4 regions of the Arthrobacter sp. Sr33 genome follow, and region 1 is predicted to be linked to each of the others. Evidence: riboswitches for the same ligand, from Rfam matches in the RefSeq annotation. Region 1 holds a riboswitch; each other region holds the start of a gene.
What was found. Region 1 has a riboswitch for S-adenosylmethionine ahead of ACX80T_RS11900 (aminotransferase class V-fold PLP-dependent enzyme). Riboswitches for the same ligand answer to the same signal wherever they lie in the genome.
Positions count from the first base shown of each region.

Region 2: linked by a shared signal. The riboswitch ahead of sfnG (dimethylsulfone monooxygenase SfnG) and the one ahead of ACX80T_RS11900 (aminotransferase class V-fold PLP-dependent enzyme) in region 1 are both predicted to bind S-adenosylmethionine.
Region 3: linked by a shared signal. The riboswitch ahead of ACX80T_RS15325 (OsmC family protein) and the one ahead of ACX80T_RS11900 (aminotransferase class V-fold PLP-dependent enzyme) in region 1 are both predicted to bind S-adenosylmethionine.
Region 4: linked by a shared signal. The riboswitch ahead of metX (homoserine O-acetyltransferase MetX) and the one ahead of ACX80T_RS11900 (aminotransferase class V-fold PLP-dependent enzyme) in region 1 are both predicted to bind S-adenosylmethionine.

Region 1 covers NZ_JBTNDD010000008.1:98,667-106,421, forward strand. Annotated here, with positions in the region: gene rsgA (ribosome small subunit-dependent GTPase A) at 1-459, shown strand, start outside; gene ACX80T_RS11890 (cold-shock protein) at 562-765, shown strand; gene hisN (histidinol-phosphatase) at 1,054-1,863, shown strand; SAM riboswitch class IV at 1,917-2,030, shown strand; gene ACX80T_RS11900 (aminotransferase class V-fold PLP-dependent enzyme) at 2,067-3,431, shown strand; gene ACX80T_RS11905 (class I SAM-dependent methyltransferase) at 3,514-4,272, shown strand; gene ACX80T_RS11910 (metal ABC transporter solute-binding protein, Zn/Mn family) at 4,322-5,230, shown strand; gene ACX80T_RS11915 (metal ABC transporter ATP-binding protein) at 5,227-6,036, shown strand; gene ACX80T_RS11920 (metal ABC transporter permease) at 6,045-6,974, shown strand; gene ACX80T_RS11925 (metal-dependent transcriptional regulator) at 6,976-7,716, shown strand; gene crcB (fluoride efflux transporter CrcB) at 7,713-7,755, opposite strand, start outside.
Region 2 covers NZ_JBTNDD010000001.1:34,167-41,921, reverse strand. Annotated here, with positions in the region: gene ACX80T_RS00225 (DUF3253 domain-containing protein) at 1-5, shown strand, start outside; gene ACX80T_RS00220 (EAL domain-containing protein) at 155-415, shown strand; gene ACX80T_RS00215 (SurA N-terminal domain-containing protein) at 433-1,209, opposite strand; gene ACX80T_RS00210 (DUF427 domain-containing protein) at 1,322-1,816, opposite strand; gene ACX80T_RS00205 (carbon-nitrogen hydrolase family protein) at 1,889-2,695, shown strand; gene ACX80T_RS00200 (CoA-binding protein) at 2,809-3,312, opposite strand; gene ACX80T_RS00195 (O-acetylhomoserine aminocarboxypropyltransferase/cysteine synthase family protein) at 3,309-4,640, opposite strand; gene sfnG (dimethylsulfone monooxygenase SfnG) at 4,640-5,785, opposite strand; SAM riboswitch class I at 5,792-5,896, opposite strand; gene acs (acetate--CoA ligase) at 5,983-7,755, opposite strand, start outside.
Region 3 covers NZ_JBTNDD010000014.1:4,079-11,833, reverse strand. Annotated here, with positions in the region: gene ACX80T_RS15330 (sodium:solute symporter family protein) at 1-1,603, opposite strand, end outside; gene ACX80T_RS15325 (OsmC family protein) at 1,576-1,983, opposite strand; SAM riboswitch class I at 2,088-2,186, opposite strand; gene ACX80T_RS15320 (IS110 family RNA-guided transposase) at 2,699-3,901, shown strand; gene ACX80T_RS15315 (hypothetical protein) at 4,264-4,692, shown strand; gene ACX80T_RS15310 (ParB/RepB/Spo0J family partition protein) at 5,032-6,453, shown strand; gene ACX80T_RS15305 (hypothetical protein) at 6,662-6,856, opposite strand; gene ACX80T_RS15300 (hypothetical protein) at 7,009-7,146, shown strand; gene ACX80T_RS15295 (IS110 family RNA-guided transposase) at 7,206-7,755, shown strand, end outside.
Region 4 covers NZ_JBTNDD010000005.1:172,435-180,189, reverse strand. Annotated here, with positions in the region: gene ACX80T_RS09030 (ROK family protein) at 1-173, shown strand, start outside; gene ACX80T_RS09025 (1-phosphofructokinase family hexose kinase) at 170-1,132, shown strand; gene ACX80T_RS09020 (class II fructose-bisphosphate aldolase) at 1,129-2,013, shown strand; gene ACX80T_RS09015 (DeoR/GlpR family DNA-binding transcription regulator) at 2,010-2,810, shown strand; gene ACX80T_RS09010 (CPBP family intramembrane glutamic endopeptidase) at 2,841-3,650, shown strand; gene ACX80T_RS09005 (VOC family protein) at 3,692-4,333, opposite strand; gene ACX80T_RS09000 (hypothetical protein) at 4,338-4,766, opposite strand; SAM riboswitch class IV at 4,884-5,019, shown strand; gene metX (homoserine O-acetyltransferase MetX) at 5,038-6,171, shown strand; gene ACX80T_RS08990 (SGNH/GDSL hydrolase family protein) at 6,186-7,007, opposite strand; gene ACX80T_RS08985 (alpha/beta hydrolase) at 7,123-7,755, shown strand, end outside.

The DNA of each region.
Region 1 (7,755 bases):
GATGGGAAAGTCAGCGTGCTGCTGGGACACTCGGGCGTGGGTAAATCCACTATGGTCAACGCGCTCACCGGATCCAACCGGGCAACCGGCGGAGTGAACGCGGTGACAGGCAGGGGAAGGCACACGTCGTCGTCGGCGGTTGCCTTGAAAGCCGGAGATTCCCTGCCGGGGACCTGGATTATCGACACCCCGGGTATCCGCTCGTTCGGTCTGGCCCATGTTGACCCGGATCGAATTCTTCAGGCCTTCCCCGACCTTGAACCAGGTACAGCTGAATGCGCCAGAGGATGCCGCCATGACCGGCTAGCGGTGAAGTGCGGCCTGGACCCGTGGGTGAGCGAGGGGCGGGCAGGCGTTTCGGGCCCAGTCCGGCTGGCCTCCCTACGGCGGCTGCTCGGCTCCAGCGTCCCCGAGCCCAAGGGAAATACGCAAGAAGCTAAAGAGCTCGGCGAACAGTAGACCTGATAGGCTTAAAGCAGTTGTGGTGTTAAGCACTAATTTTCGCCTCAACGAGAACCCCGAAGCACGGGGGGATTCTCACACACAAGGAATATGAAAAAAATGGCAACAGGTACAGTCAAATGGTTCAACGCTGAAAAGGGCTTTGGATTCATTGCTCCTGATGACGGCGGCGCGGATGTATTCGCCCACTTCTCAGCAATCAACTCCAGCGGATTCCGCGCCCTCGAAGAGAACCAGAAGGTCAACTTCGAGACCACGCAGGGCCCCAAGGGACCGCAGGCCGAGAACATCACCGTTATCTAATAACCCAGATACGTAGCCCGTCCCACTGGACGGCTCCCCACAGGACACCGAAGCGGCTCACCGCCGCCGGTGTCCTGTGGCGTTTAAGGTGCCTCCTGCCCACCGTGTCCGGGCAATCGATGGGCAGCTACGGGACTCTCCACCGAACCGGGCCATACAGTGGGCAAGCGAGTGGACAAGCGAGCAAACTCCGGAAAACCTGGACCTGGTGGCCCGTTGGTGCGGGGCTGGTGCCACGGGGCCGGGCACATCCCGCACTATCGCGGGGTTAGGCGATAGGTTGAAGGTATGAACCACCGCCAAAGCTATAACGATGATCTGCGCCTTGCCCACGTCATGGCCGATTCTGTAGACGACCAGACCATGTCGCGATTCAAGGCCCAGGACCTGGTGGTGGAGACCAAGCCAGACCTGACCCCGGTAACCGATGCCGATAAGGCTGCCGAGGAGTCGATTCGTGGCCAACTCTCCCGCGCCCGCCCCCGCGACGCGGTGCTCGGCGAAGAGTTCGGAAGCAGTGGTGCCGGCTCGCGTCGCTGGATCATCGATCCCATCGACGGCACCAAAAGTTTTGTGCGGGGCGTCCCGGTCTGGGCCACCCTGATTGCGCTGATTGACGAGGGGCAACCGGTGGTCGGGTTGGTCAGCGCTCCGGCTCTGGGCAAACGCTGGTGGGCGGCCACCGGGACCGGCGCCTACATGGGCAAGTCCCTCGCGGCGGCAAGCCGGCTCAAGGTATCCAACGTGTCCCGGCTCGAGGATGCCTCGATGTCTTATTCCAGCCTCTCGGGCTGGAAGGAACGCGGGAACCTGCCGGAATTCCTGACCCTGACCGACTCGGTGTGGCGCAGCAGGGCCTACGGCGACTTCTGGTCCTACTGTCTGGTTGCGGAGGGCGCAGTCGACATCGCCTGCGAACCTGAGTTGAACCTGTATGACATGGCGGCCCTGGTGCCGATCATCACCGAGGCCGGCGGGCGCTTCACCTCGCTGGAAGGCACCGACGGACCGTTTGGCGGGAATGCTTTGGCCACCAACAGCACCCTCCACAATGACGTGCTGCAGATCCTCAACCCTGATGTTGATGACTTGCTTTAAGAAGCCGTAATAAAAAGCCTGGGGCGCCTGCCGTGCCCTAGGCTTTTTCTATTGGTCACGAGTGTCAGCGCTAAACCCCGGTTTGCTGGCCGGCAACCCTCCTCTTCGCGGCGGGGTGCCCCGGGTGACGACCAGGCCGTCCCTGACTGGGCTGGCAAGCGCGGACACCCTGCTGCGGGGTCCACCACCGTTGGAGATCCAGCATGACTATTGCAACCATCGAGCCGTTCCACCATTCCACCTCAACCGTGAATCAGTTGGCGAAGGTGGTGGGAGATGACCTGTTGGTGCCGCTGCTTGGGGGCGGCGAGGTACGCTACGTCAATCTCGACTACGCCGCGTCCGCTCCGGCGCTGGTCGAGGTCCTCGACTTCGTCAATACGGTTGTCCCCTTCTACGCCAGCGTCCACCGCGGCGCCGGCTACACCTCCCAGGTTTCCACCTCACTGTACGAGAATGCCAGGACAACAGTCCGGCGTTTTGTGGGTGGACGCAGCGACGACTTAGTGATCTTTACCCGCAACACCACCGACTCGCTGAACCTGCTGGCCGGCTGTGTGCCCTCCACGGGGGAGGTGTTGTACCTGGATGTCGAACATCATGCCAACCTGTTGCCCTGGCAGCAGCTCCCCCACCGCAGCCTCACGGCCGGCGTGACGCTCGCCGACACCCTTGAGCGGGTCCGCGCCGAGCTATCCACGGGTGGGGTCAGTCTGCTGGCGGTCACCGGGGCATCCAATGTCACCGGCGAGCTTCTACCGATCAGCGAGTTGGCTGAATTGGCGCACGCCCACGGGGCGCGAATCGTGGTGGATGCCGCCCAGCTCGCACCCCATCGTCGGATCGACATCAGCCGCGATGGTATCGACTATGTGGCATTCTCGGGTCACAAGTTATACGCGCCGTTCGGTGCTGGCGTGCTCGTGGGCCGCCCGGACTGGCTGGACGCCGGCACCCCGTACCTGCCCGGCGGTGGAGCCGTGCGGAGGGTCAAAGTCGATTCAGTCTCCTGGGCCACCGGACCGGCCCGCCATGAGGGTGGCTCGCCCAACGTGGTGGGCGCCGCCGCCCTCGCGCATGCTGCCGAGGTGCTCGCGTCGCTGGACGAGGATGCCTGGCTGACCCATGAACAGGCCCTCCGGTCTGCGTTGACTTCCGGACTCGAAACGCTACCGGGGGTCACAGTGCACCAGCTTTTCCCGGACAGTGCCGACCCCATCGGGGTGGTGAACTTTTCGGTGTCCGGTTACGACGCCGGACTTGTCGCCGCGTATTTGTCTGCCGAACACGGGGTGGGCCTCCGCGATGGCAAGTTCTGCGCTCATCCCCTACTCAAACGGCTCGGGCTGCCGTCGGGTTCGTTGCGGGCCAGCGTGGGTCTGGGATCCCAGCCCGCGGACGTCGAGCGGCTGCTGAGCGGCCTCCGGTCCCTCCTGGCCGATGGTCTCACCGCAGATTATGTAGTGGACGAGGAACGCTGGGTACCGGCCGCCGAGACACGAACCTTTCCGGTGTGGGCTCCCCACACGCCGGGGACGGCGGGCGCTGCGCCGTGCTCGAGGGACTAGCCTCAGCAGCTGGTGGGCCAGGAGGCGATTGACCGGTGCGGGATAGGCTTGGATCCCACCCATCGACAACAGGAGCGCACAGATGCCCCGCGGCGGCCCACGTCTGCACGACACCCGGCGAGTCCACCTCGCCGGCGGCTACCTGGACGGCGGTGCGCAGTACGACCGGGTCCGGCCCGGGTATCCCACCGACATTGTTGACTGGCTGATTCCCACCGGCGCGTCCGCCGCAGCCGACGTCGGCGCGGGCACCGGAATCTTCACCGCAGAACTCGTGAGGTGTGGGCTGAAGGTGACCGCCGTCGACCCCTCGGCGGACATGCTGGGGGTCCTTAGCACCAAGCTCCCCGCTGTGGTCGCTGTCGTCGGGACCGCCGAGGCCACCGGCCTGCCAGCTTCCTCGGTCAATCTGGTAACCATGGCGCAAGCCTGGCACTGGGTTGATCCGGTGGCAGCCACCACGGAGGCTGCACGGATCCTCACACCGGGCGGCCGCCTGGGACTGATCTGGAATCAGTTGGATGTTTCTCTGCCGTGGGTGCACCGGCTTAGCCGGATCATGCATGCCGGAGATGTCTACAAACCGGATCATCGGCCGGCGATTGGACGGGAGTTCGGGGCGCTTGAACAGCGATCGGCGCGGTGGGCGCAGCCGCTGAGCACCTCAGATATCGTCGACCTCGCCAAATCCAGAAGTTACTACCGTCGGGCGGGTCCAGAGATTCGGGCCAGGGTCGAGGCCAACCTCGACTGGTACCTCCACGAACATCTGGGATTCGCCGCCGATGCTCAGGTGGAGTTGCCGTACTTCACCCATTCCTGGCGGGCAGACCGCTTGTAAGAAGACCGGAACACTGTTGCTAAGGCATGCCAATGAGTTAGATTTAGGTATGCCGAAACTTTTCATTCCGCTGGTGCTTCTTCTCGTACTGGCACTCACCGGCTGCGGTGCCAGCCCGGCTGTGCAGGCGAGGCCAGCCGACGACGACGACCGCCCGCTGGTGCTGACCACCTTCACTGTGCTCGCGGATCTGGCAGATCAGGTGGGCGGCGGGCACGTCAGGGTTGAATCCATCACCAAAATCGGCGCTGAAATCCACGGCTACGACCCGACGCCGTCGGACCTGGTCAACGCTCAGGACGCCGATCTGATTCTCGACAACGGTCTGGGCCTTGAGCGCTGGTTTGAACGCTTCCTGCTTTCGGTGGATGCCCCGCGCGCGGTCCTCTCCGACGGCGTCGAGCCGGTCGACATTCGCTCTGGCGCCTACAACGGACTGCCTAACCCCCATGCCTGGATGTCCCCCGCCGCTGCGCAGATCTACGTTGACAACATCGTGGTGGCCCTGACGGATCTGAGCCCACCGCATGCCAACGATTTTGAAGCCAACGGATCCCGTATCAAGGCCGAGCTGCAGTCCATGCTTGACGAGCTACGCGCTGCCTTCGCCGACACCTCAACCCCTGCCCTGGTCACCTGCGAGGGGGCCTTCTCCTACCTGGCGCGGGACGCGGGACTCGACGAGTCATTCATCTGGCCGGTCAACTCTGATGCTGAGGGCACACCGCGGCAGATCAGAGAGGTGATCGGTTTTGTCCAAACCAACGAAGTCCCGACCGTCTTCTGCGAATCGACTGTCAATCCGTCGGCGCAGGAGCAGGTTGCGTTGGCCACGGGTGCGGAACTGGCCGGGCCGCTGTACGTCGATTCGCTGTCCGGTCCGCAAGGCCCGGTTCCCACCTTCCTCGACCTCCTCAGGTACGACATCAAAGTAATTACTGAAGGGCTGGCCCCATGACCTCGTCCGTTCCACCGCAGGCCGTCACGCTGGGAACCGAGGCGGTTGCGGCCATCTCTGTCTCCGGCCTCACCGTCAGCTACAACGAGGTGCGGGCACTGAGCGACGTCGACCTCAACCTGGCGAAAGCGCGCATCTGCGGGCTGATCGGCGTCAACGGGTCAGGCAAGTCGACCCTGTTCAAATGCCTGATGGGGCTGGTCCAGCCGCAGTCCGGCGCCGTTGCGATTTTCGGCAAAGACCAGCGCACCGCCCGTCGTAGCAACCTCGTGGCCTATGTCCCCCAATCCGAGGACGTCGACTGGACCTTCCCCCTCTCGGTGGGCGACGTCGTCCTGATGGGCCGCTACGGCCGAATGCCGCCGTCCCGCCGCGCCAGCCGTGCGGACCGCGACGCGGTCGACGCCGCACTGGAGCGGGTCGGCCTGACCCAGCAACGCAACCGGCAGATCGGCGAATTGTCCGGCGGGCAGAAGAAGCGCGCCTTTGTTGCCCGCAGCATCGCCCAGGACGCGCAGCTACTGCTCCTGGATGAACCGTTCGCGGGGGTGGACAGGACCAGCGAAGCCACGCTGGTCAGTCTGCTCCAGGAACTCAGGGACGAGGGACGGACCGCTCTCATCTCCACCCACGACCTCGCCGGGATCCCCGAGCTCTGCGACGAAGCGGTACTGCTGCACAACCGGGTCCTCGCGCATGGACCGCCCTCCGAAGTGCTGACCCATGAGTTGTTGGCGCTCGCGTTCGGGCCGCTACCCACGGCAGGTGGCGCCTCTCGTCCCCGACCCGCACCCGAAGAAAGTTAGACCACGCCATGGAAGTCCTCAATTTCCTCACCGAGCCGCTGCAATACGGCTTCCTGACCCGCGCCCTGATCGTCACTGTCTGCGCGGCGGTCGTCGCGTCGGTGCTGTCCTGCTGGCTCATCCTGATGGGCTGGTCGCTGATGGGCGACGCCGTTTCCCACGCGGTGCTGCCAGGCGTCGCCCTGGCCTACATCATCGGCATCCCCTTCTCCATCGGCGCCTTCGTGTTCGGGGCCGGGGCGGTTGCGCTGATCGGTCTGGTGAAGTCGACCACCAAGCTCAAGTCGGACACCGTCATTGGGGTGGTTTTCACCGGACTTTTCGCCCTGGGGCTCGCAATTGTGTCCCGTACTCCCTCCCAGGTTGACCTGATGCATATTCTCTTTGGGAACGTGCTGGGTGTAACCAACGGGGAATTGTGGCAGGTGGTCATCCTTGGCGTGCTGACCCTCGCCATCGTCCTGTACAAACGCCGCGACCTCACACTCTTTGCCTTTGACCGCACGCATGCGCACGTGATCGGGCTGAATACCCGGGCGCTCTCCACCCTGCTGCTAGGTCTCCTGGCGCTGAGCGTCGTCGTCGGCCTGCAGGCGGTGGGAATCATCCTGGTGGTGGCCATGCTCATCACCCCCGGCGCCACAGCCTTCCTGCTGACCCGCAGCTTCGACCGGATGCTGATTATCGCCTCGAGCCTCACCGCGGCCGCGTCGGTCGCCGGCATCTACGCCAGCTATTACCTGGACATCTCGACCGGTGCTGCCGTGGTGCTGTCCCAGTCGCTGGTCTTCGTCCTGGTGTATCTCTTTGCCCGGCGAACCGGGGTCCTCTGGCAGGCGGCAAGCCGACGTCGGTTGCGCCGCCACTCCTCACAGGAAAACCACACCCGGACTCGGAGAATCAACACCACTGGCGTCCCCACGGGAAGTGAGACCTGAGATGGCACAACGGACAGCTTCGGCGCTTAGCGCCGGGTCAACGAGCGTTCAGGACTATGTGAAGGTCATCTATACCTTCACTGAATGGCAGGATCGGCCAATAACCGCCTCGCAGCTTGCGGCCCGACTGTCAGTAGCCAATTCCTCGGCATCGGAAATGGTCCGCAAGCTGATGGATCTGGGCCTGGTGAGCCATGAGCCCTACAGCTCAGTCGAGCTGACCGCAGATGGGCTGCATCTGGCGTTGACGATGGTACGCCGTCACCGTCTTCTGGAGACCTTCCTGGTGAACGAACTGGGCTATCGGTGGGACGAGGTTCATGACGAGGCGGAACTGTTGGAGCACACTGTCTCCGACACGTTCATCGAACGCCTCGACCGGAAGCTTGGGCATCCCGGGAGAGACCCGCACGGGGATCCGATCCCCACCGCCGACGGGAAGATCACCCTGCCGAACGCCCATGCGCTGGAGGAGCTCGACGACGGGCACCGCGGCCGTATCACCCGGATCAGCGACGCAAATCCGGAGCTGCTCCGGTTCCTCGCCGCTGAATCCATTGCCCTTGACTCCCCCGTGCAGGTCCTCCAGCGGAAACCGTTCGGAGGCCCCTTGGTGGTCAGCGTCGGCGATACGGGCACCGCAAGGACTTTCGATTTCGGCGAAGAGCTGACGACTTCGCTGTGGATTGAGACTGATCAGGTTCATTCCGGATGCCGCCTGCCCGAAGCGTCGGTCCGCTAGCCCCCGACCAGGAGCGCACCGATGGCGACGCCAGCCGCA
Region 2 (7,755 bases), on a different contig from region 1:
CCTAAACGCTTACATTTCGGTCCGCCTCGCCGACAGTTCAGTGAGGAGCCGACGACCACCCGTATCCAGGTCGTCGCCCACACAACTTTTGAGGGGCGGAAATGGCGCCGACGGCGTTTTCTGAGCGAGCCTTTCCCGCTCACCGGCGGCAGCCGTGAGCGCCGCCGGGCTGGACTATCAGGCGCTCTTCGATCATGCCCCCTGCGGGTACCTGCTGGCCCACGCCGTCGGGATCAAGGCGGTAGCCGAGGGCGTCGAAACCGAGGGGCAGCGTGAGGCCCTGATCGGGCTCGCCTGCGACCTGGCCCAGGGATATCACTACGCCCGGCCACTTCCAGCCGACGAACTGGCGTCATGGTTCGCGATGGAATCCCCTGACCGGACGCCGGTCAGTCCCGGTGCCGCAGCCCTCTAGCTGCGGCACCACCTGCCTTAGAGGTTGATCGTGATGTCAGCTTCCTCGCGGAGGCTGGATACCAGGGACTCCGCTGCGGCGGATTCCTTCTGGGTCTGGAGCTGCTCCTCGAGAGCTGGCCGTGCTTCCTCGAACGGGGGAACCTCGGTCTCTTCGCCGCTCTGGGCGTTCTGCTCTTCCTGCTGGGCCACTGCCTCGTCGTAGGCGGTGGTGAGCTCCTCCTCGGAGGGTGCGGAGTCCCCAGCCTCTTCCTGGATGAGCTGTTCCACCTGGACCTGGGTGGCGAGCTGGTCGTTGACTGTCGCCTCGTCCATGCCCTGCTCGGCGAGCGCTGCGTAGAACTCCTCGGCCGAACCAAGCTGGTTGGCTGCTACGAGCTCATCGAGTGCTGCGGTAGTTGCTTCGTCGCTTGCCTCAATCCCCCGTTCGTCAGCTTCCTGAACCAGCAGTTCGGTGCCGATCATTCCCTCGATGGTCTGGGTTTTGAGCTCATCCTGGTCGACTGCTTCCCCTGACATCTGAGACTGGATTGCGGCCTGCTCGTACTGGGCGGTGTAGACCGATTCGAAGTCCGCCTTCAGGATCTCGGTGCCGTTGACCAGCGCCACGACGTCAGGCACGCCTTCCAGATCGGCGTCGGCAACTTCGGGGGCCGCTTCGGGCGCTGCGCTCTCATTGGCGGGGGCCTGCGACGTCTCGGATCCCGACTCGCTGCCGTCTTCGGGGGTGCCGCACGCGGACACCACCGAGACAATTCCGGCCAAGGCAATACTCAGTAAAAACTTCTTCCGCACAATATTCTCCTGCCAGATAGATAACCAACCTGCGAAGGTATCAGTCCTCTATGAGCGTTAGCTGGGCGTCACCGTTCGACGGCGAGGTCGCACTGTCGGGACTGGGCCCGGACTACCAGCCCCAGGTGCCGGGGGCGCCTTTGAAAGGCCCGACGATGCGGCTGGTGATCCAGCCGCCGTAGAAGTCGCCCTCCTGCGCCTTGACCACTTCACCGTCAATAAGACAGCGGTCCATTGCTCCCGGATAAATCGCTACCCGGGTTTGCAGTGCCTCGAAGCCGGGGGTGGGGGTTGGGTAGGTCCACCCGGCGCGGGGTGCGCGGTGCTGCCCGCTGACGACGTCGTAATACGCTGCCATCCCCTTGTACTCACACAACGATGAGCCCTCCACGCGAGCCAGGGCGCCGGCGACGAAGTCGCCCATCGGAACGTAGTACACCGGGGGGTGGCTGGTTTCCAGGACCCGGACCGAATCGGTGCTGTCGGCGATCACCATACCGCCGAACTCAATCAGCGCCCGCTCGGTGGTGGGCTCCAGCCGTGGCGGTCGCGGGTAGTCCCACACTGATTCCTGGCCGGGGCCGGGGACGATAGGTTGCAGTGTCATAACCCAACAATAAGACGTTCAGGCATTCGGTAGGCTGTGAGGGCACCTATTTCATGACTGAAAGCGGCGACGATGAAGATCAGCGTTGGGCAGTTCCGACCGGGCGGTAGCGTCTCGGACAACCTCAAGACCATGCGTGGGCTTGCCGAACAAGCGCGTTCCGAAGGGTCCGAGCTGATCGTCTTCCCCGAGGAATCCATGTTCTCCATCGGGAAGGTGGAGGGTTCGCTGGCGGCTGCCGTCGACGAAAACTGGTCGACCTTCGTGCAGCAGCTGTCCTTCATCGCCGTCGAGCTCGGCATAGCCATTGTTGCTGGCGGGTATGAGGGGAGCGGCGAGGACCGCCCCTACAACACGCTGGTCCTGGTGGATGCCACGGGAAAGATTGTCGACACCTACCGCAAACTTCACCTCTACGACGCTTTCAGCTATCAGGAGTCCACCCGGATCAAACCCGGCGACGGCGGCATCAAGGTGGTCACGATCGGTGACCTGTCAGTGGGGCTCATGACCTGCTACGACATCCGCTTCCCGGAACAGGCACGTGCGCTCGCCGACCGCGGGGCGGATCTGATCCTGGTGCCGGCCGCCTGGTTCAAGGGCGATCACAAGGTGGATCATTGGGAAACCCTGCTGAAGGCCCGCGCCATCGAGAACACCGTCTGGATCGCGGCAGCCGGGACCTCGAGCGGGCATACCATCGGGCACTCGGCGATCCTCGACCCCATGGGAATCCCGCAGGTCTTCCTCACCGACGAGGAAGAGGGAGTGGTCACCACCAACGTGTCACGCCGACGGATCGCCGACGTCCGCGAGTTCCTGCCCGTGCTCAAGAACCGCCGATTCGCGCGCAACGAGGAAATCGTCGAGTCCCACTAGCCCAGCCACCCTGCCCCCCAACCAACGGGATCGAGTCAACAGGAATAGCCACTTTTTGGGGCGATTCCTGTTGACTCGATGGGGTGTGGGATGGGGCTAGATGATGGGTGGGGCTAGGCGGTAACCTGCCGCTTCGACGAAATCACTCCGGTGTTGAAGCCAGCCAGGTTGAGTCCACCGTGGAACCGCGCGTGCTCAATCTTGATGCAGCGGTCCATCACCACGTTCAGGCCCGCCTCCTCGGCGTCGTGCGCAACGTCCTCATGCCAGGACCCCAACTGCAGCCATAGTGTTTTCGCGCCAACAGCCTTCGTCTCCTCAAGGACACTGGGCAGATCATCGTGCTTCCGGAACACGTCGACGATGTCGGGGACCTCCGGTAGGTCGGCCAGGGACGCGTACACGGGCTGCCCCAGAATCTCCTTCGCCACCGGGTTCACGAAGTACAAGCGGTAGGGCGACGACGACTGCAGGTAGGTGGCCACGAAGTACGACGCGCGGGACGGCTTATCCGACGCCCCAATGATCGCCACCGACTTGGCGTGACGCAGGAGCGAGAGTCGTTCAGGGGCGGATGGGCCCTCCCAGGTCCGTGCCGTTTCCAGATCGGCGCTCATGCGGTGGCTCCCTCGTGCGGAGTAGGTGTTGAGCCCTGCGGGGTTGCAGTGGCAAGGTCCAGTGCCTGGCCGATGTCCCACAGGATATCGTCCAGGTCCTCGAGTCCGATCGAAATCCTGACCAGGTCCTCAGGGATGCCGGCCGTGACCAGCTGCTCGGCGGACAGCTGCTGGTGCGTGGTCGAGCCGGGGTGGATGACCAGGGTGCGGGCATCGCCCACGTTGGCCAGGTGTGAGGCCAGCTGCAGCGACTCAATAAACTTCTGCCCTGCTGCCCTGCCACCTTTCACCCCAAAGCTGAAGACCGACCCGGGCCCTTGGGGCAGGTACTTGGCGGCCCGCTCGAAATGCCGGTGCGAAGGGAGGCCCGCGAAGTTCACGTACTCCACCCGCGGGTCGTTCTCCAGCCACTCGGCGACCGCCTGGGCGTTGGACAGGTGTTCGTCCATCCGCTGGGCCAGGGTTTCCACGCCCTGCAGCAGCTGGAAGGCCGACATGGGGGAGAGAGACGGCCCGATGTCCCGCAGTTGCTCGGTGCGCAGCTTGGTCAGGAAGCCGTACTCGCCGAAGTTGGCCCACCACTGGATATTGCCGTAGGACGGGACCGGTTCGGTCATGGTGGGGAACCGGCCGTTACCCCAGTTGAAGGTTCCGGCCTCGACGACGACGCCGCCCAGGGTGGTCCCGTGCCCGCCGATGAACTTGGTGGCGGAGTGGATCACAATGTCGGCGCCGTGCTCGATGGGCCGGATCAGGTAGGGGGTGCTCAGGGTGGAGTCGATGATCAGTGGCACACCGGCGTCGTGGGCGATCTTCGCTAGCCCCTGGATGTCGGCGATTTCACCCGAGGGGTTCGCGATCACCTCCGCGTAGACGGCCTTCGTGTTGTCCTGGATGGCCGCAGCATAGTCAGCAGGATCCGTGCCGGGGACGAAGGTGGTGTCAATGCCGAACCGGCGCAGGGTTACATCGAGTTGGGTGACCGTGCCGCCGTAGAGCTGCGACGCGGCGACAATATGATCCCCGGCCTGGCAGAGGGCCGCGAACGTGATGAATTCGGCGCTCATGCCCGACGCCGTCGCGACCGCCCCGATGCCACCTTCCAGGGACGCGATCCGTTCCTCGAACGCGGCGACCGTAGGGTTGCCGATCCGCGAGTAAATGTTGCCGTACTTTTGGAGCGCGAAGAGGTTGGCGGCGTCGTTCGTGTCCTTGAACACGAACGAGGTCGTCTGGTAGATGGGTACCGCTCGGGCGCCGTGGGCCGAGTCGGGGGTGCCACCCGCGTGAAGAGCGCGTGTACGGAAACCGAAGCTGCGATCAGCCATCAGACACCTGCCTTAATCTGGTTGTCAACATTGAAATCTAGGCCCTCTTTACGGGCGAGGTCCGCTTCGAGTTCGCGGACGATGGGGAGGATGTCTTTGCCGAAGGCTTCGACCTCCTCCTGGAAGTGGAGGTAGCAGGTCAGCATCAGGTTCACGCCGATTTTCTTGTACTCGATGATCCGCTCGGCGATCTGCTCGGGAGTGCCGATCAGCTGGGTCTTGAAGCCGTCGTTGTACTGGATCAGGTCCTCGAAGGACGAGTCCGCCCACATGCCCTTGCCATCCTTGGTCGAGGCCCCGGCTTCCTGCACTGCGCCCCGGAACCCCTCCACCGCCGGTTTGTGGGCCTTGGCCACGATCTCGCGGAGCGTCTCGCGGGCTTCCTTCTCGGTATCGCGGGCAATCACAAAACCGTTGAGCCCGAACCGGGGGTCGCGGCCGACGTCGGCCGCTGAGGCCTGCACGCCGGCGATATTCTCCTTGAATCCCTCGAGGTCCTTGCCGTTGGAAAAGTACCAGTCGGCCACCCGGCCAGCAGTGGCCTGCGCCGCCGTCGAGTTCCCGCCGAAGAAGATTTCCGGGTGTGGACGCCCGGGCACGTCGACGGGCGGCGGGTTGAGGGTGAAATCGGTAATGTTGTAATACTTGCCGGCCTGGGAGAAGTTCTGCTCGGTCCAGAGGCCGCGGAGGATCCTGATGAACTCTTCGGTGCGGACGTAGCGCTCGTCGTGCTCCAGCCACGGCAGCCCGAACCCGGTGAACTCACTCTTCAGCCAGCCGGACACAATGTTCACCGCCGCCCGACCACCGGAGATGTGGTCAGCGGTGATGATGAACTTCGCCAGGACTCCGGGCTGCCACATGCCGGGGTGGACGGCGGCGATCACCTTCAGCTTTTCGGTCGCACCGAGCAGCGCCAGGGAGAACGACGTGGCCTCATGCTGCTTGTCGGCGCCGTACGACGCCGCATACCGGGTTTGCGAGAGGGCGTACTCGAAGCCGGCGTCCTCCGCGATGCGGGCCAGCTTCTTGTTGTACTCGAAGTCCCAGCTGGTGCGCTGCTCAATGGTGGAGACCACCAGGCCGCCGCTCACATTGGGCACCCAGTACGCGAACTTCAGGGGTTGGGAAAGGTCAATAGCCATAGTGGTCCTCCATCGTGCCTGGCATTAGCACCCTAATGTCACTGCCGTGGGCAGTGGCCAGGGTTGCTGCGGTGTCAATGAGCCAGATCTCTCAACCGCTCGGGATGGTCCCCACCAGTGTGACAGTCCTCTCACGGTCGACCAACATTGTTGCTCTCCGTTGCGGGTTGTCCCTCCGGTGGGGTTTGCAGGCGGGGTCACGGTGACGCCCTTGCGGCCAGTGCGGCAGCGATGCCGGGCACGCACGCCTCGTTCTGCAGGGAAGTGGTGTCACCCAGCGTTGTGTTCTCGAACAGTTGCGTCAGGAGTCGGCGCATGATCTTGCCGGACCGGGTCTTCGGGACGTCCGCGACGACGACGACGGCGGCCGGCTTGGCGATCGGCCCGATCACCGCCGCGACGTGGTCCCGCAAGACCCGGCTCACCTCCTCCGCCGCGTGCGCGCCGGCCCCGTGGGACGCAGCCAGCACCACGAAGGCGGCAATCGCATGGCCGGTCCGCGGATCGGAGACCGGACAGACGCCGGCCTCGACCACCCACGGGTGAGCAACCAGGGCCGATTCAATCTCGATGGTCGAGAGCCGGTGGCCTGACACGTTGAGCACATCGTCGACCCGGCCGAGGATCCAGGTGTCGCCGTCGTCGTCGTTCCTGGCCCCATCACCGGCCAGGAACCAGCCCTGGGCGGCGAACTTTCGCCAGTAGGAATCCAGGTAGCGCTGCGGGTCGCCCCAGACGGTGCGCGCCATCGCCGGTCCGGTGCGGTCCACGACGATCAGGCCCTGCTCACCGGTGGGTACCGGGTTTCCGGCGTCGTCGACAATCCGGGTGCTCACGCCGGGGAGGGCGCGGGAGGCAGAACCGGGCTTGAACGAGGGGTCAGTGGGGCGGGGAGAGAGGATGGTGGCGCCGGTTTCTGACTGCCACCAGGTGTCGACGACCGGTGCGGTGCCAGCCCCGAGGTGCTCCCTGAACCAGCGCCAGGCCTCGGGGTTGGTGGCCTCACCGACGGTGCCGAGGAGACGGATCGAGGACAGATCGTAGCTGGCAGGCACGCCGTCCGGGAACCAGCCCATTAGCGACCGGATCAGGGTGGGGGCCGTGTAATAGCTGGTCACCTTGTAACGCTGGATGATCTCGAAGTGCCGCCCCGGATGTGGGGTGTTGGGAGTGCCCTCGAAGATCACCTGGGTGGCGCCGTTGGAGAGCGGACCGTAGATCTCGTAGGTATGGGCGGTCACCCAGGCAAGGTCGGCGGTGCACCAGTGGACGTCCTGGTCCCGCTGCGACGGATCGGGGTTGCTGAACAGGTAGTCGAAACTCCACGACGCCTGGGTCAGGTACCCACCGGAGGTGTGCACCAGGCCTTTGGGCTTACCCGTGGTGCCGGAGGTGTACATGATGAACAGGGGAGTCTCGGCGTCGAACGCCTCGGCAGCGTGATGCGGGGCCGCGGCGCCGACTGCGTCATGCCACCAGACGTCCCGGCCCTCGGTCCACTCGATGTCGCTGCCGGTCCGGCGGATCACCAGAACATGTTCGATGCTGTTGGAACCGGACACGGCCTGATCGGCGTTGGTCTTGACCGGCACCGCTGCGCCGCGCCGGTACTGCCCGTCAGTTGTGACCAACAGTTTGGCGCCGGTGTCCTCAACCCGGAAGCGTAAGGCTTCAGCAGAGAATCCGCCGAACACCAGTGAGTGCACCGCCCCGATTCGCGCGCACGCCAGGGTGACCACAATCGTTTCCACGAGCACGGGTAGGTAGATCACCACGCGGTCGCCCTTGCCGATCCCGAGGTTCAGCAAGGCGTTGGCTGCGCGTGACACCTCCTCCTGCAGGTCCGAGTAGGTGACCGTTCGCTGGTCCCCGGGCTCACCCTCGAAATGCAGTGCGACCTTGCTGCCCAGCCCGGCATCCACGTGCCGATCCACGCAGTTGTGGGCCACGTTGAGGCGGCCCCCCGCGAA
Region 3 (7,755 bases), on a different contig from region 1:
GCTTTGTGCCTTCGGTGAGTAGGAAGGTCGCGGTGGCCGCACCAGCGGTTGCCGTGAAGAACATCAGCCCGGACAACCCCAAGGGATGCAGCGATCCCCAGAAGAATATTGTGATGAGATAAAGGATGGAGGCCGAGACGCCGGCCACCAGACCCCATTGCCTTCTTCCAGCATCCGTGGTGAGTCGCCAATGCGTTGAGGCGAGCGAAACACTGATCATGACTACGACATTGATCGTCATCCCGATCCATACCGGATGGATACCGAAGAGGAACTGCGACGGCGACCAACCACCGAAGTGATACCAACCCAGCCCTGTGCCGAATCCGGCGAGCATTGCCGCGTAGCTAGCGCGGCGGGTAGCCAATGGCCAGAACAATACGGCCAGCACCGGCGCAAGGGTGGCACCATTACGCAATGTCCAAGCGAGGACGTTCCACCAGGCGGCCTGTTCAGTGCGCAAGAAAGCGAACACAATCATCAGGACGGTCAACAGGACAAGCGACCACCGGGTGTACCGCACCAGGTCATCCTCGCTGGCGTTGGGACGCAGCGCCCGACCAACGTCACGTCCGAGGCTGGTTGCACCCGAAAACTGGCATGGGCCCGCCCAGCTCAGGGCGCAGGCCCACACTCCCAGGAAGAAGACACCAGCCAGCGGCGCGGGAACCACCTCAGCGATATAGAGCGATACCGCCACCAATCCCAGGTCCTGTGACGGAACGACAATCGCAGCAGCGGTACCCAGCAAAGCCCCAATGACGATGAACGGGATGCCGAGACCCGCAGCGTAGAGCATGCCCTTGCGGCCGTCTTCGGGTGTGCGGCAGGACATGGTCATCTGGAAGGCGGCCTGCGCCAGAAGAACATTGACAATGAAAGTACCGAACCAGGCGGCAATCAATGTCACTCCCGCCGAGGACATATCCAGCATCTCCGGCTGATCCACGGCAAGCTGGCGGATGCCATCGATGCCCGGATTGATAAAGAATGCGAGGATTCCAACGGCGAGCATGCCGATGAAAACCACACAGTTGGCGGTCTGGGTGAAGGCAACAGCTCGCATTCCGCCTGCGGAGAGGAACACAAGGAGCAACAACGCCGTCACGATGATGGCGGCGTGGATTGAAAGACCGGTGAGAGCGTGCAGCGCGGAGGCAAAAGCGATGGCCGTCGCCACTGACCACATGGGGAAGGTCAACGCCGTGATTGACCCTGCAATCGCCTGGGCTTTACGACCGAACCGCTCCCCGATCATTCCAGTCACCGTTACCACCAAGCGTTTGCGCAACGGCTTGACGAGAATCAGGGCGATAAGGAGAACCTGCACCGTTTCCGCCACTCCATACCAGATAGCTGATATCCCTGTTCGGTAGCTCAGCTCCATGATGGCGATATAGGAGGATCCTGAAAACAGGCCCGTAATACAAAACGCCACGGTCCACGGGCTGAAGGTCCGGCTACCGACGAAGAAGCCCTCCCCATGATCTGCCCGGTTACGAGCGGCCCGGCTCGTCAAAGCCAGAAGTAGCGTGTACCCGACGGCAAGGCCGAGCGTCCAAAGTCCCGCGCTGGTCATGCCTCCGCCCCGGAAATCAGCCATACGAGGTTAAAGTCAACACCTGCGTCTCGCACCAAGTTGATGGCCGGACACCGCTTTTCGACCTGCCGCTTGAAGGTATCCAACTCTGATTCTGGAACCGGCGTGCGCAGATTCACCGTCAACGCGAAATTCTTAAAATGAGGGGAGACGTCCGCCGTCCCCCGGAATCCCCGAACGTCCTGCTGAGCTTGGGAAGAGGTATCGATGGCTTCAACGACGATGCCCAGTTCCCGTGCCACGGTTTCGATAACTACGGTGACGCAGCCGTTGACCGCTCCAACCACATACTGCATGGGAGTTGGGGATTTGTCGTTCCCGCCCACAGCAACAGGCTCATCGGTCCGGAAGGTAAACCCTCGAGTTTCAACGAGGGTGGTCATTGAGCCTTCCCACCTGCCCGTGGCCCGGACACTTTTGAGCCACTGGCCAGGGTCCCGTTCAGCGCTTGCCTTATTAGCGGACGCGGTAGGTACAGTCATTTCACTCTCCATCGGTCTGGCGGTAGCACCTTATCGAAGCCTGAGGCTCCAATGGGTTGCTGCGGCGTCATCGATCCAGATCTCTCGGCCGCTCGGGATGGTCGTACACAACTAAAGCCGGTCCGGTTTGATTCACGCAACTTCCACAGTTGGAATTACGGCGTGTGACAAAGGAGTGCAGCCATGAAGTCGAAACGCTCCCAGGCGGCGTATCTACGCCACTACCTGCACGCACGCTAACTTACGCGCCAGATATCCCCGCAGAGCGAGCCTAGGACACAAGCCCACTAAACGGGCCTCACTACCGTTCGGGCTGACAGCCGGCGCTCCCGACCGGTCGTCGCCGGAAACCACTCTCTTTTTTGCTGCTGTCCTTATGTTGTTGAGCAGGTAGTTTGCAGGGCAGTTGTAGTGTCTTGGCTACCCAGGGGTGATGGGTATGGCTTTTGCTGCTGTGCCGGACGGTTGTCACGGCTTCGAAGGATTGGCCGCCTGTTGCTTCGACGATGGCCCGACCGCTGATTGAGAGACGCGACAAGAAGATGATCGCTGGATAAGGACACGACGGCGAGGTTATCTGCTGGGCTTCATATTCGAACGATGAAGGGAGAGCGCTTTGTCGCAACTGTGGGCCGGGATAGACGCCGGCAAAACCCATCACCACTGCGTGGTCATTGACGCTGAGGGAGCCCGTTTGTTCTCTCAGAGGGTGGCCAATGACGAGACAGATCTGCTGGATTTGATGGGAAGCGTCGCGGCGCTTGATAGTGGGGGAGAGGTGGTTTGGGCCGTGGATCTGAACCACGGTGGGGCTGCACTGCTGATCGCACTGCTTGTAGCCCATGACCAGCACGTGCTCTACATTCCAGGACGCACGGTACATCACGCTTCTAGGACTTACCGTGGGGACGGCAAGACCGATGCGAAGGATGCCGCGGTGATCGCTGACCAGGCCCGGATGCGTCGGGATCTGCAACCGGTTCGTACCGGGGATGACATCAGCGTGGATCTGCGGATCCTTACCGCCCGCCGCACGGACAAGGCCTGCGACCGCACTCGCGCGATCAACCGCTTGCGTGCACAGTTGTTGGAATACTTTCCCGCCCTCGAACAGGCCTTTGACTACAGCAGATCCAAGGCCGGGCTGTTGCTGCTCACGAGATACCAGACCCCCGATGCGCTGCGTCGGCTCGGACAGAAACGCCTTCACGCCTGGCTTAGTAGCCAGGGCGCCCGCAGCAGCGCCGATGTGTCAGAAAGGGCCGTAACGGCCGCGAAATCCCAGTACACCACCGTTGCCGCCCAGCGGATCGGTGCGCCGATGGTCGCCGAGCTCGCGCAGGAAGTCCTGGATATTCAGAACCAGATCGACGCCTTGGACACGCTGATAGCCGAGCGCTTCCGCGAACACCACCAGGCAGAGATCATGCTCAGCATGCCAGGCTTCGGACCCCTGCTCGGAGCGGAATTCCTTGGCGCTATAGGCGGTGATCTGTCCGTTTTCGAAAGCGTCGACCGGCTTGCCGGAGTCGCGGGTCTCGCGCCGGCGCCGAAAGATTCCGGTCGGATACGGGGCAACCACCACAGACCGAGGCGATATGACCGGCGTCTTCTTCGGGCCTGTTACATGGCGGCTATGTCGAGTCTGCGAAGTTCGACCGCGTCCAGGACTTACTACGACCGCAAACGTGCAGAAGGCAAGACTCACGTTCAGTCCGTGCTTTCCCTGGCCAGACGCCGGCTCAACGTCCTGTGGGCTATGCTCCGCGATGGAACCGCCTACGAGCCGCCAGGAAACCCCAGTCCGTCGCCCGCCTAGGAAACGCCGTCGCGGCCATGACAGAAACGTTTGGGGCGTTTCCCGGATCAGGAAGGTCCTCGCTGTCGCTCGGGCAGTAGAAGCATTGTCTTTCATTTTTTTGCTGCTGTCCGTTGGATTCTACGTGCCCGCTCCGGCTGTTCAACCGGCCTGTGGCCGGCGGCGCGGGCGTGACTCGCCTCGGCGCTCCTACGTCGCTTATTTCCTCACCAACTCCCGACCGCTTGCCCTAACAGGTTGGCACCGCCTCCGTCGGACACAGCTCCGCAAGCTCCGCCAGCAGGCAAAAAACATGGTGGGGAAGAGGGAACGGGTGCTGGTCACTGAACGTTTCCCGCCCTGTGAACTAGAGGAGCGACCGCATGAGCGTTGGAATAATGACCCGTACGAACACCACCGATACCGACGAAACCGTCACCGTCCCCGGACTTCCCGCCGATGATCGGATGGGGGATGGGTATGACTGGATGGAAACCCTCGAAGATTCCGGCTGGTCAGCCCTGCCGAACTGGGGATCTGAGGGATGGGATGCCGGAGCCTGGCCGCTGATCGTCTTCGCCGTGGCCCGCGCCCGCGACGATTCCGAGGAACTTTTCGGTTACGGAACCTACGTTGAGGGCGACACGCACGAGCACTGGTTCCGCAGTCAGGCCGCGTGCTTCGAAGCGCTCACGTCCGAAGTGTTCTTCCACTGGCTGATGGGACAGTCCGACGGCCCTAAGGTCCTGCCCGCAACGGCAGGCGAACTGCCGGACGCAGACCGCAGGCCATACCTGGGCTGGACGGGCTAGAGGCCCTCCGGTGTCCTGGCCCCGAGCGGGCCAGGACACCGGAGAAGCAACCCAAATAATTCGTTGACAACATCATTGAGATTCCTTCGGATCATACGTACCTGCTCCACAGCGTCAACCGGCTCCGCCGGCTACGCGCATACCAATCCTGTCCGGCGCTCCTACGTCGCTTATTTCCTCCCAGAATTGATCCACCCTTGCCCCTACGGCGTTGAGCACTGCTCCGTCAGGCACAGCTACGCAAGCTCCGCCAGCAGGCAAAACCAACGGGGGAGAGGAACCCACACTGCTGGTCACCACAGGTTCCCCACCCACCCTGCGAACTAGGAGCACACCGCTATGTCTGTTCTCGAAATGATCGACCCCACCACCTTGACCATCGACGCCAACGTCCGCGCCGACGTGCAGCTCGACAAAGCATTCCTGGCTTCCATCAAAGAACACGGAGTAATCCAGCCAGTCGTCGCCCACCGCACCGACAGCGGGGGAGTGCACGTCCTGTACGGACAGAGGCGCACCCTCGCCGCCGTAGAAGCGAAGCTCGACCTGATGCCCGTCTACGTAGTCGAAAGCCTCACAGAGGCCGACAGGTTAGCTAAGCAGGTCGTGGAAAACGACCAGCGCCAAGGACTCACCGACAACGACCGCGCCGAAGCGTTCCACCAGCTTTCCCTACTCGGAGTCTCAGCCACCCAGATCGCGAAAAAGACTGGCGCAAAAAAGACCACCGTGGACGCGGCACTGAAAGTCCGCGCCAATGACACCGCCAGCGCAGCACTCGCCCAAGGCATGACACTGGACATGGCCGCAGTGATCGAGGAATTCAGCGGCGACGCAGAAGCAATCACCAAACTCGAAACCACCGCCGCGCACAACCCGCAGAGCTTTGACCACACCGCCCAACGGCTCCGCGACGACCGCACCCGCGCCGCGCTCATGGCCGATGCAGCGGCCACCGTCACCGCCCAAGGACTGAAGATCGTTGACGAGGATCTGAACTACTACGACTACAAAGGCCCCATTGCGAATATCCGCGACCTGCGCACCATCGAAGGTGTTCCACTCACCGACGACGACGCAGACGCCGCGCACATCGGAATCAGCTACAACGGGGAAGTAAGCATCACGTTGGTCAATACCGACTGGAAAGCAGCAGGATTCACCAAACCCGGCGCCACCCGGACAGGGCCCATGACCGAGGACGAAAAAGCAGAACGCCGCCGCGTGATCGAAAACAATAAAGCATGGGACGCCGCCGAAACGGTCCGCGTGGACTTCCTCAAAACCCTGCTCAAAGGCAAAACAGCCCCGAAGAACGCTCTGCGGTTTATTGCCCAGTCAATGGGGAATCACTCCTACACCGTTGCGGATGGCCTCTCCAAGCACACCGGATTCGCCGCCGAACTACTCGGAGGTAAAGACGGTTACGGCGAGCTGGCGAAGATCACCGCCAAGCCCACCGGACGCCACGAAACCAACACCCTCGCCGTCATCCTCGCAGGATTTGAGAAGAGCCTCACCCGCCAGTCATGGCGCAACCCCACCAGCACTGCCAAGCACTACCTGACCCAGCTCACCACATGGGGGTACACCCTCAGTGAGGTGGAAACCATCATCACCAACCACGGAAACACAGAAACACAGGAATCCGTGAAGGCAGAAAACAGTGGAGTGCAGCAGCCGGGGGAGACGTTCGCGCAAGTACAGGCCGAAGAGGAAGAACTCACCGCCGAAGAAGCGGACTACGCCGACGAAGCCTAAACCGGGGGAGTAGCACCCCCGCCGGAAACCGGCGGGGTGCTGCCCGGCCCGGACGGAGCCGGCCCAGGCGAACAAATCAGCGGTGCTCGCTAGCTCGCACCGCAGAAACGGACCTCACTACCGTTCGGACAGCCAACCCTCTTTTTGCTCCGTGGGTGGCCGGGGAATCTCCGTCATTCAGGGCCACTGGTCGTAGCCGTCCGAGCCCTTATTTCTCTACAGAAGTGACGCGATTTTTGTCGTAGTAGCCGCAGAAACCGTCCTCCGGGAAGTGAATACCGACGCAATAGATTGCGCGCACGGATCCGAAGTTATGCCCACCGTTTACGATCTCGCCGATATCGTTCCGGCCCTCGACTTTGACGAGCTGACGGCCATTTTCTGGAGTCAAATAGTTTTTCATTCCATCAGTCTTGGTCACTTACCGGCTTGTGTGTGGGACCTCAAGCCCGCAATCGTGTGTCCGTCTTACGCAACGCGTCTGGCCGTGTAAAGACTTTTTTGCTGCTGTTCTTATGTTGTTACCGGGCTCAGTTCCGCGGTCATTGTAGGGTCGTGGCTACCCAGGGAGGCGGGTATGGCTTGGCTGCTGTGGACCGCACGCTTGCACGTGACGGCTCCGTAGGATTGGCCGCCCGCCACCCCGCGATGACCCGACCGCTGATTGAGAGACGCGACATGATCGCCGGATAAGGACACGACGGCGCGGTTATCTGCTGGGCTCTTCTCATCCAACAGACTGGAGGCTGTTCTTGGTGCAATTATGGGCCGGCATCGACGCCGGCAAAGCCCATCACCACTGCGTTGTGATCGATGGCGAGGGAAACAGGCTGCTCTCGCAGAAGGTTCTCAACGACGAAGCGGCGCTCATCCAACTTTTGGGCACGGTCCTGGACTTATCGGACGGTGGTCCTTTGGTGTGGGCGATGGACTTGAATCATGGCGGACCGGCGCTGCTCATCGCGTTGCTTGTTGGTCATGGTCAGAACCTTCTCTATATTCCTGGGCGGACGGTGCACCACGCCTCGAAGATTTATAGGGGTGACGGCAAGACAGATGCCAAGGATGCCGCTGTGATCGCCGACCAGGCCCGGATGCGGACTGACCTGCAGCCTTTGCGCGCCGGTGACGAGATCAGCGTCGGGTTGCGACTCCTAACGGCCCGGCGGGCTGACAAGTCGGCGGATCGGGTGAGGTCGATTAATCGACTCAAAGCTCAGCTCCTGGAGTATTTCCCCGCGCTGGAGCGGACCTTCGATTACAGCCGATCCAAAGCCGCGCTGATGTTGCTGACCAAGTACC
Region 4 (7,755 bases), on a different contig from region 1:
TTGGCGGCGGTCTGGCCCAGGCCGGTGCTGCGTTGCTTGATCCGCTGCGCCTGCGGGTCAAGCAGAACCTTTCCTTCCATCGCCACCCCGTCCTGCTCGCGGCCCAGATGGGTCAGGATGCAGGACTCATCGGGGCAGCGTTGCGTGCCCGCGGCCTGCTGGACGCGCCATGACACTGCACCTCCGCGGCCACGTCCTCACGGTGACCGCGAACCCGGCCATCGACCTGACCTATGCGGTCCCGCGGCTCATTCCCGGAGCCTCCCACCGCGTCTCGGCGCCGCTGCAGCGGGCTGGCGGTAAGGGACTGAACGTGGCAAGAGTGGTGCATCAGACCGGGTACCCGGCTCTCGCCGTGGCGCCCGTCGGGGGGACAGCCGGCGCCGAATTCAGCTCCGAACTCTCGGCCAGCGGCGTGCCTTACGCCCTGACCGAGGTGGCGGCGGCCACCCGGCGGAGCATGGCCTTTGTCGACAGGGAGGCAGGGCAGACCAGCATCTTCAATGAAGCAGGACGACCGCTGGCCGCCACCGAGTGGAATGCCCTGAGTGTGCTGGTGGAAGAAAACCTCACTGGCGCCGGGGTGCTCGTGGGAGCCGGCAGCCTGCCAGAGGGAGCGCCAGCCGATTTTTATCCAGCGCTGGTCCGCCAGGCACAAGCGCACGGAATTCCGTGCATCATCGACACCTCCGGCATTGCCCTCCTGACCGCGGCTGACGCTGGTGCCGATGTGCTGAAACCCAACCACCATGAACTTCTGGAAGCGACCGGAGCGGCAACCATTGCCGACGGCGCCCAGATGTTGCTGGACCGCGGCGCGGGAACCGTAGTGGTCAGCTGCGCCGAGGCCGGCATGTACCTGTACCGGACGGGACAACCACCCCAGCAGGCGTCGCTACCCCGGGTGGACGGCAACCCGACGGGGGCCGGGGATGCGGCGGTAGCGGCGCTCGCCGTCGTACTCGCTGCCGGCATCACCTCCGCGGAAACCCTGCTGCGGCTCGCCGTTGCGTGGTCGGCCGCCGCGGTCCTGATGCCAGCCGCCGGCGAGTTGCACCCCAGCTACCCGGACCTGGAACCGGCAGTCACCGTCACCCAGCATCACCTACCCGAGCAGGAGTCCCGCGCATGACCCTCACACCGACAGGCGAACTGATGGCTGCGGCTACAGCCGCGGGAACCGGGATTGGCGCGTTCAACGTCATCCAGCTGGAAACCGCCGAGGCGCTGGTAGCCGGGGCCGAAGCGGCGGGGCTGCCCGTGATTCTCCAAATTTCCGAGAACTGCGTCAACTACCACCGCAGGCTGGAACCGATCGCTCTCGCCACCCTTGCCATCGCCCGCGCCGCCCTGGTGCCGGTCGCAGTGCATCTGGATCACGCTGAAGATCCTGAGCTGGCGTTCGCCGCGGTGGACCTGGGCTTCGGATCGGTGATGTACGACGGCGCCGCCCTGGACTTCGACGAGAATGTTGCCACCACCACCCGCGTGGCCACCTACGCCCGGGAACGCGGCGTGTATGTGGAAGCCGAACTCGGCAAGGTCGGCGGAAAGGACGGCGCTCACGCGCCGGGCGTCAGGACGGACCCGGGGGAGGCCGCCGCCTTTGTGGCCGCCACGGGTGTCGACGCGCTCGCCGTCGCCGTCGGCTCCTCCCACGCGATGACTCAGCGCAGCGCCGAACTGGACCTGGTCCTGATCGCGGCCCTGAACTCAGTGCTCGATGTGCCGCTGGTCCTGCACGGGTCGTCTGGGGTTTCTGACGACGTTATCGCTGCAGCGATCCGGGCCGGGATGACCAAAATCAATGTCTCCACGCACCTGAACAGTCTCTCCACCCGGGCCGTTCGCCTGTACCTGGACCACAATCCGACAATCGTCGACCCGCGGAAGTATATCGGGGCCGGGCGTGCTGCCATCGAATCGGAAACCGCACGCCTGCTCACCCTCTTCGCTACTGCCGGCCCGGTCGCTGCGGCAGCCACCATCAACGGGAACGGGCCAGCGGGATGAAACGCGCGGAACGGCTCAGCGCCATCCTTGACCTACTCTCCGAAGCCACCCAGGTGGAAGTCGACGAAATAGTCAGCAAGCTCAAAGTCTCACCGGCCACCGCCCGGCGGGACCTGGACAGCCTCGCGGAGCAGCGGTTGCTGACCCGCACACACGGTGGGGCCACCATCGAAACCGTCGCCTACGATCTGCCCGGGCGCTACAACAAGGACGTCCACGCCGAGGAGAAGCGTGCGATCGCGCAGGCCGCAAGCGACCTCATCCCCAAGGGAGCGGTGATCGGGCTCTGCGGCGGGACCACCAGCACGGCAATCGCCTCGGCGCTCAGCAAACGCAGCGACCTGATGGAACCGTCAAACAAGCCAACGCTCACCGTCGTCACCAACGCCATCAACATTGCAGCCCAGCTCGCTGTCCGGCCCAACTTCAAAATCATGGTCACCGGTGGCATCGTCAACCCCCGCTCCTATGAACTGGTGGGTTCGTATGCTGACGCGGTGCTGCAGCGGGTGGCCCTCGACCTGGCGTTTGTCGGAGTCAACGGGCTGGACCCGGTCGTCGGGCCCACCATCAGCGACGAGGGTGAAGCCGCGGTCAACGCAATGGTCGCCAAACGCGCCGCCAAGGCCTACGTTGTCGCGGACTCGTCGAAGATCGGCACCCGATGCTTCGCGACCATGACCGGCTACACCTTCAGCAATCTGATCACCGACTCAGGAATCACCGCCGCTCAGCGGCGGTCGTTCGAAGAGCATGGGACCACCGTTATCGTCGCCCCGAAGCTGGGTGCCGACTAGCCCCAAGGATCGCCCACTAGGATGGCTGGCATGTCCACCGAGATACCCAAGGCGTCCACGACGTCGACGCCGGACGATGTCAACCGGTCGGCCCCCGTCCAACGTCGGCGGATCACCGCCGAGATAGCGATTGTGCTCGGACTTTCCCTCGGGCAATCGGCTGTCTACGCGGTGGTCAACCTGCTCGACAAGCTCAGCCAGGCGCCGCTCGCTGCGCAGACCACCCGGCTGAATCCGGTCCTGAATGACCGCCAGTACTTCGACCTCACCTACCAGCTGCTCGGCATCTTCTTCGCGCTGGTTCCGGTGTTCCTGGTGCTATTCCTCCTGACGGAACCGGGAAAGTCGGCGTTCCGCACCCTGGGATTCACTTTCAGCCGGCCACGGGTCGATTTCGGCCTGGGGTTCGGCCTGGCGATGGTCATCGGGGTCGGCACGCTCGGCGTCTACGCGGCGGGGCGTGCGCTGGGGATCACGACGGCAATCGAGCCCGCTGCGCTCGACGCCTACTGGTGGACCGTGCCCGTCCTGATTCTCTCGGCGCTGCGTCACGCAGTGGTCGAAGAGGTCATTGTGGTGGGATACCTGTTTCACCGGCTGAAGCAGCTGGGCTGGTCAATGCCGGTCATTATCATCACCAGTGCCCTGCTCCGGGGCAGCTACCACCTGTATCAGGGCTTCGGGCCGTTTATCGGCAATGTCCTGATGGGTCTGATCTTTGGATATGCCTACACCCGGAGCAAACGGGTGATGCCCCTGGTCATCGCCCACGCCCTGCTCGATATCGCCGGGTTTGTAGGCTTCGCCCTCTTTGGATCGGCGATTGGTATCGGCGACTAGTCGCGTGGCGACTTGTCGGCCGGTCACACGAAAGGGTGCAGTTAGATTTCCACCAGGCCGTTGGCAGTCTGGAAAGTCACGGACATGATGCCGGGAGTGCCATTGGGTGCCACCCACTGCACAACAACCTCATCGAGCGGCTCGGTCGCCGGCGTGCCCAGCCATTCAGCAATCCGGTCGGGGGACCCTGCAATGGTCAGCGAATCGAGGCGCACTGTAGCGGGTCGGGCCTGTGAGGGGTGCAGGGCCTCAGTACCGTCGTCCCACCGCAACATATAGGGGACCTGGGGATCAGCGATCAGCCCCTTGATGCCAATCTGCTGCCAGGTGAGCTCCTGACCGTCAGGAAATTTGCGGTTGCCCGGGACGGCGCTACGACCGAGGCGTTCCTCGAAGGGGGCCAGATCATCCACAGCAACACACCAACCCATCCAGCCGCCGCCAGCCTCGGACCGGGCGCGAACCGCCTGGCCGAAGGGAGCTTTGTCGGAAGCCGGGTGGTTCAGCACCTCAACAACTTCGAGATATTGACCGTTCAACATCGGGAAAATCATGTTCCTGGTGCCGAAGCGGGGATGCACACCACCCTTCACCGGGTCGACGCCGAGGGCATCGGCGATCCTCCCCGCAGTTGCTACGAGGCCGTCGGGTTCACAAGCATATGAGACATGGTCCAAGCGCATGGCCCTAGTTTGGCACTTTGTGATCTGTGTCTCGACTTAGGGGACCCTTACCGACGAAAAAGCGTCTCACGCCACCCCGGGCAGCCATCAGAACGATGATCAGCGCCGTGACCTGGAAGAAGCCACCCAGGTACACCGCATCGCCGAAGAGGAACGCCACCAGCTGGAGCACCAGGAGTTTGCTTCCGGGAAGCACCAGCAGCAGGGCCCCACCATTGATCACCCGGGGGAGAACCCGCTCAGCCGTACGGACGCGGGTCAACAGGGCCTTCTTCACCCGCATCACCAGTTCGAGCACCAGCTTCAGCAGCGCAGCGGTCAGCAACGCCAGGGTGAACGTCTCGGAAATCACCGCGGGAAACAGTTGAATGAACAGACCCAGGACGACGAGGTAGACAAATACATCGACGAGATCGATTGGGCGGATCCGCATGGCGCAAGCTTATCGGGCTGCTGGGGGTAGATCAGGGTCTTTCTTGCCACGGACGTTCAGATACACGGACGTTCACATATTTGCGTCGAAGCTGCGTTTTCGGGTTATCTAGGAACAGGTCACGAGTGCCAGCACGGAGCGGAACACCCCGCTCCACCAAGCCCCGGCTTGCTGGACGGCAACCCTCCTTCGCGGTGGGGTGCCCCGGGTGACGACCAGGCGGCGGACAGGGTGTCCGGCGCAAGCGCGGATTCCGAGGTGGGCGATACCAGTGACAACTATTCACACCGCACAACAGGACCGGGCCCAGGTGACACCTGACGGCGTCGTCCGCTCACTCGGTCTGGGCCCCTTCACCTGTGAAACCGGGGGGCACCTGCCCGAGGTTACGCTCGCCTATGAAACCTGGGGCACCCTCAACGACGATGGGTCCAATGCCGTCCTGATTCAGCATGCACTGACCGGCAGCTCCCATGTTGCCCGCGGCGATTCGACCGAAGACGGTTGGTGGGACCAGCTGGTGGGCCCCGGCAAAACCATCGACACCACCAGGTATTTTGTCGTATCCATCAATATGCTCGGCGGCTGCTATGGCTCCACCGGACCTGCGTCAGCGGACCCCGACGGCGTCCCCTGGGGCTCCCGATTCCCCTACCTCACGGTCAGGGATTCGGTCCGGGCCGAGGCCCTCCTGGCTGATGCGCTCGGAATCGATCGGTGGCACTCGGTGATCGGGGGGTCGCTCGGCGGCGCGAGGGCTCTGGAGTGGGCTCTGGTGTACCCGGAGCGGGTCGAACGGTGCGCAGTCATCGCCTGCACTGCCGCAAGCTCGGCAGAGCAGATTGCCTTCGCCCAGGCGCAGCTGCAGGCTATCCGGTTGGACCCGGGATTCGCCGCGGGGGACTACTACCCGGGCACAGGCCCGGTCGCCGGGCTCGGGCTGGCCCGGCGCATCGCCCACATCACCTACCGGTCCGAGCCGGAGCTGGAGCACCGCTTCGGTCGGGCGGCACAGGGTGCTGAGACACCCTTCGGCTCGTCGGACCCGGCAGCCCGGGGCAGATTTCAGGTGGAAAGCTACCTTGACCATCAAGCCAGCAAGCTGGTGGAACGGTTCGACGCCAACAGCTATCTGGTGCTGACCGAAGCACTCATGGGGCATGATGCCGGCCGGGACCGCGGTCCCCTGCACCTGGCGTTGCGGGATGCCACCGCCGAGTTCTTCATCGCAGCGGTTGACTCGGACCGGTTGTATTTCCCCAGCCAGTCCCACACCCTGGCACAGGCCTTGCCGGGGGAGGTGCCCGTCCACACGATCGTCTCACCGATCGGCCACGACGCCTTCCTGACCGAGATCCACCAGCTCGATCAACGCCTGCGGGAAGCCTTCTACACCGATCACTAGTGAATGACCGGGGCTTAGCCGCCAACGCCGGGGGGCATCCCGGGGCCAAAGATCGGAGCGGCATCGGGCCTTTTCGCCAGCACCCCGTCGCCCGAGGACTGGCGGCGGAGCCGGCGCAGCACCCAGGGGACGAAATACACCTTCGCCCACACCAGGTCCTCCGTCCGCGCGGCGCGCCAGCTCTGATGGGGCAGCGGCTGCGGTTCGAGCGGCGTCAGGGAATGGGGTACCGCGAGGGTTTCCAGCACCATCATGGCAATGGTGTGATGACCCAGCGGGGAAAAGTGCAACCGGTCTCCATCCCACATCTGCGGGTTCACCAGCTGCCGGAGCGCCCACATGTCTGCGATCAGGGCGTCATGCCGGGCGGCGATGATCCTCAGGTTCTCGTTGAAAATTGCCGTCCTGGACCTGAAGTTGCCCAGCACCGAATCTCTCGCGTCGGGGCCGGCGAACAGGACCACCGTCGCCTGATCCGCGCTGAGCGCCTCAACGGCACCATCCAGCCGGGCCGCCAGCTGGTCCGGGTCGCCACCCGGCCGGATCAGGTCGTTGCCGCCAGCCGAGATGGTGATCAGGTCCGGTTTCAAGGCCAAAGCCGGTGCAACCTGTTGGTCCACGATCTGGTGCAGCAGCCGGCCACGAACGGCGAGGTTGGCATATGCGAAATCTTCCCGGCTCCTGCTGAGTTCTTCGGCGACCCGGTCGGCCCACCCCCTGTTGCCGCCCACGCTCTCGGGATTCGGGTCACCAATGCCCTCGGTGAATGAGTCACCGAGGGCAACATAGCGGGTCCACGGATGCGGGATACTGTTCGCCACGCTGCTCTCTGGCATGCTGTCGTGAGGATCGGCCGGGGTGTCGGGCGTCAGGTACAGGTTCCGGTTCATCCTTCTATCCTGTTACAGACCGATACTGAACGCGACCCTCCGCGCGTGAAAGACTAGGTCAATGACTCTTTCGGAATCACCCCACCTGCCAGCCGCCGATCACGCCACCGCGCCTGCCTGGGATCCCGTGGTCCTGTGGTCGCGCCCCGCGGCGGAACGCGAGGGTACCGCCCTGCTCGTCATGTTCCACGGACATCTTGCCAATGAGGAAGACCTCATGGGCTTAGTCGACCATCTGCCGCCCAACCTCACGGTCGCCTCCGTGCGGGCCCCCCACGCGATGGGGCCAGGGTTTACCTGGTTCCCCCTCACCCAGGACACCGGATACTCGGTGGATCTGGTGACTGACACCGTCGCCAAGGTAGCCGGCTGGCTCGACTCGGTGAAAGCCGGGCATACCAGCGTGTCCCTGCTCGGCTTCTCCATGGGAATGGCCGTCGCCACCACCCTGCTGCGTCACCGCCCCCGCGACTTCACCGCCGTCGTCGGGCTCTCAGGGTTTGTGGTGCCAGCCGAGGGCAGCCAGTTCTTCAATGACGACGACGCCGCAGCGCACCCGGTGCCGCTTTTCTGGGGGCGCGATCAGGAGGATCCGGTGATCACTCCCGACCGGATTGAATTCACTCACCGCTGGGCTGTCGCACACACGAACCTCACCAAGGTGCTGTATGCGGGCATCGCCCACAGCATCAGC